DNA from 2 places in the Lysinibacillus sp. FJAT-14222 genome. Region 2 is predicted to be linked to the other one. Evidence: a T-box and tRNA genes for the amino acid it is inferred to sense, from the RefSeq annotation. Region 2 holds a T-box; the other holds one or more tRNA genes.
What was found. The T-box of region 2 lies ahead of proS (proline--tRNA ligase). A T-box ahead of a tRNA ligase gene usually reads a tRNA of that ligase, here a tRNA-Pro.

Region 1 (3,434 bases), on a different contig from region 2:
CCGCTTTCGCACAGATAAACCATTGTTGCTGTCGCTTCGCTTTCGCACAGATAAACCATTGTTGCTGTCGCTTCGCTTTCGCACAGATAAACCATTGTTGCTGTCGCTCCGCTTTCGCGCAGAGCAAAGCTTCCTGGGGGCGTCCGATGAGCCGCTTGGGCCAACAGATGTTTTTTGCGCGAAAGCGAAGCGGCAGCGGCACCGACGTTGGTCACGAAGGCGTTATCACAGGACGTGATGCTCTTAGCCTTCGTTCCTCTATCGCTGATCCCCAAGGAGTCGCCCAGTCGGAACGGAAATCAACTAATATACATGGTATACGTAACAAATGTCATACCCAACTTATATCATGTTAACCCTCAAAAACTAATCTCCATACTTTAAAGTAAAGCCGAGGATTAATTTTTGATAATGCAATAAGGAAAATTAGAAGCTAATCGATTACTAAAGAATAGGGATCTATAAACGATATAGACACTTGAAAGGGGGTGAAAAAAATGAAGGTGATATTTACAGTTGGACTACCTGGAAGTGGCAAGAGCACGTTTGTTAAGGAGCTAGCAAAACGCGAAAATGCGCTAATTCTTTCAAGTGATGCCATACGTCAAGAGTTATTTGGTGACGCTACAAGGCAGCAATCACGAATAGTATTCCGTGTTTTGTATGAACGTTTGAATGAACGTGTGGCCAATGGTCAATCCGTTATTGTCGATGCGACAAATATTGAACGGGAACGTAGAGTATTTGCACTAGGTAAATTGCCTAGTAATGTGAAAGCCATATGCTATTATTTTGATACACCTTACACATTGTGTGTAACAAGAAATCAACAAAGAAAGAGGAAAGTTCCATTAGTGATAATGGAAAAAATGAGAAAGAATTTAGAGTTTCCGATAATGGGAGAAGGATTTGAAGAGGTTCATATTGTACATGAAGCGAATCCGTATGAAATCTCGAAAGATCAATTTATTTCCCTTATCCAAAGTCAACCCACATATGAGGAGCTTTTTCAAAAGCTAAGATCAGTCCAACTATTTAAAGAGATTTATCAATTTAATCAAGAAAATCCATACCATCAATTTTTACTTTGCCAGCATACGTATTTTGTTTATGAATATATGAACGAATACTATATGGAAAGTGACAAGCTAGCATTACAAATAGCTGCTTTATTCCATGATGTAGGCAAACCATTTTGTAAAAAATATAAAGAATTACAACAAAGATATGGATATTATGGACATGAAAATGTATCTGCTCAAATGGTCTGTCATTTTTTATTAGAGCTAGGCTTTGAAGAAGACTTTGTTTTAAAGGTTGTTAAGTTAGTACAATTTCATATGTTAATTCAATACGGGGGCGATAAGGGATCAAGTGAGATTTATCATTTATTAGATGGTGACTTATTAACAAAGCTTTATTTCTTTCGTGAAGCAGATCAATTTGCCAAATAAGTGTAAACAAAGGAAGTGAGTTAATGACCAATTTGATGAAATATCCAAGAAGCTTTCATTTGCCGTGGAGTAGAGGGTATACACATGATGATAAGGTTGCTAAAAATGTTGATCATTTTATTGGAAAAGAGGTTGTTGTAACCGAAAAATTAGATGGTGAAGGAACAACACTTTATCGAAACTATATGCATGCTAGAAGCTTAAGTTCAGGAGATCATCCATCTAGGCACTGGGTAAAAACGTTTCATGCTACATTTGCATTTCAAATTCCAGAAGAGTGGAGATTATGTGGTGAAAATGTTTATGCCAAACATTCCATTTACTACAATGAGTTAACTAGTTATTTTTATTTATTCAGTATTTGGAATGAGAAAAATATTTGTTTAAGCTGGGATGAAACAGTCGACTATGCAGCTAAACTAGGGGTTGAAACGGCACCTGTATTATATAGAGGCATTTTCGATGAAGAAAAAATAAAGAAGACTTTTACAGGAAATTCACTCCTTGGGGGCGAGCAGGAAGGTTATGTTATTAGAAATGCGGCTGCCTTCCATTATGATGATTTTCAATATAACCTAGGGAAATTTGTTAGACAGAATCATGTTCGAACAAGCGAACATTGGTTAAATGAAGAATTGATTCCTAATCAACTGAAATAAGTTTTATTTGAAAAGATTTAATCTACTATAAAGAAAAGGACTGAGAAAAATGTAATTCTTAATGGGGTTAATAATACATAATGTATATGAGGAAAAATGCAGTGGCAGCATGTCCCTTATAGGATAGGGATTTACAGGTTCGATTCCTGTCATCCTCACTAAATAAATGGTTATAACGTAAAAGGCAGTAGTGACAAGGGCTTGTTCCTTAATGATAGGGAGCTTTTTTTGATATAGCGTCGATATTTAAGCAGATCCACTATTAAAAAAATGAACTCCCAAACGAAAATGGGAGTTCATTTTTTTATCTTTTTATTTCGTATAGTTATCGAAATAACCTTGAATATAAATCATTGGTGTTCCTTTGTCACCTGAACCTGAAGTTAAGTCTGAAAGAGAACCAATTAGGTCTGTTAAGCGACGAGGTGTTGTACCTTGAGCAGCCATTTGACCAGTTAAATCTTCATCTTTGTTTTGGATGTACTCAGAAATTGCTGCTTTTAATTCTTCGCCTCGAAGCTCCGCAAAATCATTATCTGCTAAGTATTTTAGTTTTACTTCGTTTGGCGTGCCATCTAATCCAGTAGTGTAAGCTGGAGAAACAACAGGGTCAGCCAACTCCCAAATTTTACCTACAGGATCTTTAAATGCACCATCACCGTAAATCATTACTTCAACTGTTTTACCAGTAGCTTCTTTGATTTTTGCTTGGATGCCATCAACAATCGGTTGGCAAGTGTGTGGGAATAATTTTACGCTATCTTCAGTTGCTTTATTTGAACCAAGTAGACCATATTCCGCATTAAAGCCAGAACCGTTATTAGATACAGCTAAAATATTATCAAGACTGTATACTTTTTCAGCACCATTTGCCGTTAAAATACGTTTTGTACGTAAGCGTGTATGAATATCACAAGTTAAAACACTCTTCGTATAGTCTAAAATTGTTTTTGGGTTATTTGAAAAGATAACTTCACAAGTAGCGCCTTCAGCTTCGATTAGTTCTTTATAATATTCAATATAATCTACACCTGTAAATGTGTGTTTTTGGTAGCCAAAATGCTCACGGAATTCAACCTCAGTTAGAGTATCTGTCCAAGGATTAATACCTTTTACATCTAGCTCATCGATATCAACTAGGTGATTCCCAACCTCATCAGATGGATAGCTTAGCATAAGAACAACTTTCTTCACGCCTTTAGCAATACCACGTAAGCAGTTAGCGAAACGATTACGGCTTAGAATTGGGAAAATAACACCAACAGTATCGTCACCAAATTTAGCAGCTACGTCCGCTGCGATATCATCGATGGATGCATAG
Region 2 (3,434 bases):
CGGAGTGTTATCACGCCGAAATAAATGGCGATGAGATTCAACTGTGGATGGAATATATTGATGGTGTGTCAGGCTTAAATCTAACCTCGGAAATGTATGAACGTATAGCCGAGGAATTGGGGCAATTTCAAGGCAAATTGTACACTGAGCGACCAAAAGCATTGCAGAATTTGTCCAATTTAAGCAAGGTTGAGTTTATGAAAAACCACTATCTGCGTTATCGGTCATGGAATGTTTTGTATGATTATATACGCTCCGATGACTGTGAAATCCCGAAGTACCTGTGTAAAATGCTCATAGACTTAGATAACAATGCGGACGAAATATTCAGTCGAATTGAAAAGCTACCAATAGTGCTTTGCCACAGAGATTTTTGGGTGGCAAACATATTCTATTCGGACAGTAAAATCGTACTTATCGATTGGGATACCGCCGGATGGGGGTACATGGGCGAGGATATCGCGAGTTTAATAACTGATGAAGCCGACGTCTGTCATATGATTGAATACTACCGAAAATGCATTCCGGCATATTACAGGGGTTTTTCGGAATATGCGGATGTGTCCCATGTATCCGAACATTGTATCTATGAACTAATTCTGGCTATGTTCGGATACAGGCTTGTGGAGTGGTATAAATTCGCTAAGTCGCCCGAAGATAAATCAAATCACCTTGATACCTTGCAAAAAATCCATGAGATGAGAAATATGTAGATAAATAACTTTTTTTATTTAAATTTAATCGATCAGTAGCCAGGGTAGAACGTACGGGGCGTGGGATGTTCCAATAGATCAGAAATATTTATGAATTTTGGCTAGTTAAAAGCAAACTTGGTCAGGGGAAAGTAAAGTAAATTTAATTTTCTGATATTTCCTGAAAAATAATCGTTTTTAATTAAATGTTTGAAATTATTTAACTGTTTTGCTAAAGTTATATAAAATATGAATTGATGATGTGGCCAAGTAAGTAAGAATCGTGAAACAGAGAATATAGCAATTGCTGAGAGCTATATCACCGCTTCTTATCTGAAACCTACCACGGAGATGTTATGCAAACATAACCGAGTCGTTTTCGTTACAAAACGTTTGAGGGTTTTAAGATTATCTTAAAACTAAATTCAAGGTGGTACCACGTTTATTCGGCACAAAGACGTCCTTATTTTAAGGACAGCTTTGTGCTTTTTATTTTTAATCAGAGAATACAAAAATGGAGGAAAGAACATGACAACACAACAAAATGATTTTTCAAAATGGTACATTGAGACAATCCAAAAGGCAGACTTAATGGATTATACACCAGTTCGTGGCTGTATCGCATTTAAACCAGACGGCTATGAAATTTGGGAACATATTCAGGAAGAAATGGACCGACGTTTTAAAGAAACAGGTCACCGCAACGCTTATTTCCCTATGCTAATCCCTGAATCCTTCTTCCAAAAGGAAAAAGAACATATCGAAGGTTTCTCACCTGAGCTTCCTTGGGTAACGGAGGCAGCGGGCGAGAAATTAGAAGAACGTTTAGCGCTTCGTCCGACCTCTGAAACGATGATTGGACATCTCTATTCGAATTGGATTAAAAGTTACCGTGATTTACCGGTCTTAATTAATCAATGGTCCAATGCCTTTCGTTGGGAAAAGAAAACACTTCCGTTCATTCGCACTTCTGAATTTTTATGGCAGGAGGGCCATACAGCACATATCGATGAAGAGGATGCACGAAAAGAAACAATGCAAATGTTAGCTATCTATAAGGAGGTAGTAGAAGGTTTACTTGCAATTCCTGTCTATGATGGACAAAAAACACCTTCCGAACGTTTTGCAGGTGCAGTTGATACATTTTCTATTGAAGCAATGATGAAAAATGGAAAGGCCGTACAAGCTGGGACCTCTCACTATTTAGGGACAAAGTTCGCTGAAGCCTTTGAAATAAAATATTTAAATAAAGCCAATCAGCATGAATATGTACACACAACATCGTGGGGTACTTCCACGCGATTAATTGGTTCAGTTATTATGGTTCACGGTGATGAACAGGGCCTTATTTTACCACCACGAATTGCACCAACCCAAGTTGTCTTAATACCTGTAGGTCCATGGAAAAAGAACCCTGAAATTATGGAGAAACTAGACGAGATTTATGCGGCCCTTAAGAAAAAAGGAATTCGAGTACGTCTTGATGATTCCGACCAATCACCAGGCTTTAAATTTAATGAATGGGAATTAAAAGGTGTACCAGTTCGAATTGAATTAGGACCACGTGACTTAGAAAACAATCAAGCATTGTTAAAAGCGCGAGATGAAGATGAGAAGCAATCAATTGACCTGGTTAATGTTGTTTCAGCAATTGAAGAAGAACTAACAACTATGCAAACTCGCTTATTTGAAAAAGCGCGCCAATTCCGCGATGCCAACGCTCATATAAATATAGATACACTTCAGCAATTACAGCAGCATATTAGTAGTTCCAAGGAAAACGGATCTATTCCTGGCTGGATCCTTGCTGGATGGTGTGGAGATGATGCTTGCGAGGAAAAAGTGAAAGAAGAGACTAAATTTACTTCTCGTAACATTCCGTTTAACCCACCAACTACGAAAACGTCTTGTATTTGCTGTGGCAATGAAGCAAAGCATACAGTTTGGTTTGCTCAGGCATATTAAAAAGAATAGTGTATAAAGGTGTTAAATTTTGCTTTCATACGCTAGTATTCAGCTTTTGTAATATCTCCATATTTCCAATCTATATACAGATTATCTGTGACGGCTGTTATTTTTTCTAACTCTTGTTGTTTAGTCTTGTATAAATGTATGTCGAGGCATACAAAATTTTTACATCCGTCATGGAATTACGCAATAAAAAAGGTCAGAGAAAATACGGCGCGATTAAATATTGGATTGACAAACCACAAAATGTAAAGCCATTATTGCCACGTGTCATTCAGGAGGAAGTGGAGATGAAAATACCATTACCAACATTTAAATATATACCGAATCCAATACAAGCGAATATTTTTAAAACGGGTGAATTAGTTGTTTGCGACTGCTGTGAGCAAGAAGTAGACATGTATTGTACAAAAGGCATTTATGCGATTGAAGAGGTGGAATATCTTTGTCCAAGCTGTATTCATAGTGGGCTGGCTGCGAAAAAATTTGATGGTCAATTTCAGCAAGATTTATTAAATTCCGAGCTTGTGAAGAATGATGACTATACAGATGAAGTGTTGCATCGAACACCCGGATATATTAGTTGGCAAGGAAATGATTGGGTAGCCCATTGCACGGATTATTGCGCATTTATTGATTATGTTGGCTGGCAAGAGCTAGTGGAGATGGGCATTACGGAGGAGTTTGAACATTTTAATGGTCATAGCAAAGAAGAGCTATCCGCTACTTTGCGTAATAATGGCTCGCATCAAGGTTATCTATTTCAATGCTTAG

Region 1: it encodes a tRNA-Pro, which carries the amino acid that the T-box ahead of proS (proline--tRNA ligase) is inferred to sense. The anticodon was not compared.

Annotation. Positions count from the first base shown of each region.
Region 1 is NZ_LIYL01000046.1:117,636-121,069, forward strand. Features, by position in the region: gene AN161_RS19380 (hypothetical protein) at 1-215, opposite strand, end outside; gene AN161_RS19390 (AAA family ATPase) at 498-1,454, shown strand; gene AN161_RS19395 (RNA ligase family protein) at 1,478-2,113, shown strand; tRNA gene AN161_RS29870 (tRNA-Pro) at 2,201-2,272, shown strand; gene AN161_RS19400 (coenzyme F420-0:L-glutamate ligase) at 2,426-3,434, opposite strand, start outside.
Region 2 is NZ_LIYL01000054.1:1,811-5,244, forward strand. Features, by position in the region: gene AN161_RS22965 (aminoglycoside phosphotransferase family protein) at 1-713, shown strand, start outside; T-box leader at 941-1,160, shown strand; gene proS (proline--tRNA ligase) at 1,221-2,657, shown strand; gene AN161_RS22975 (CbrC family protein) at 2,951-3,434, shown strand, end outside.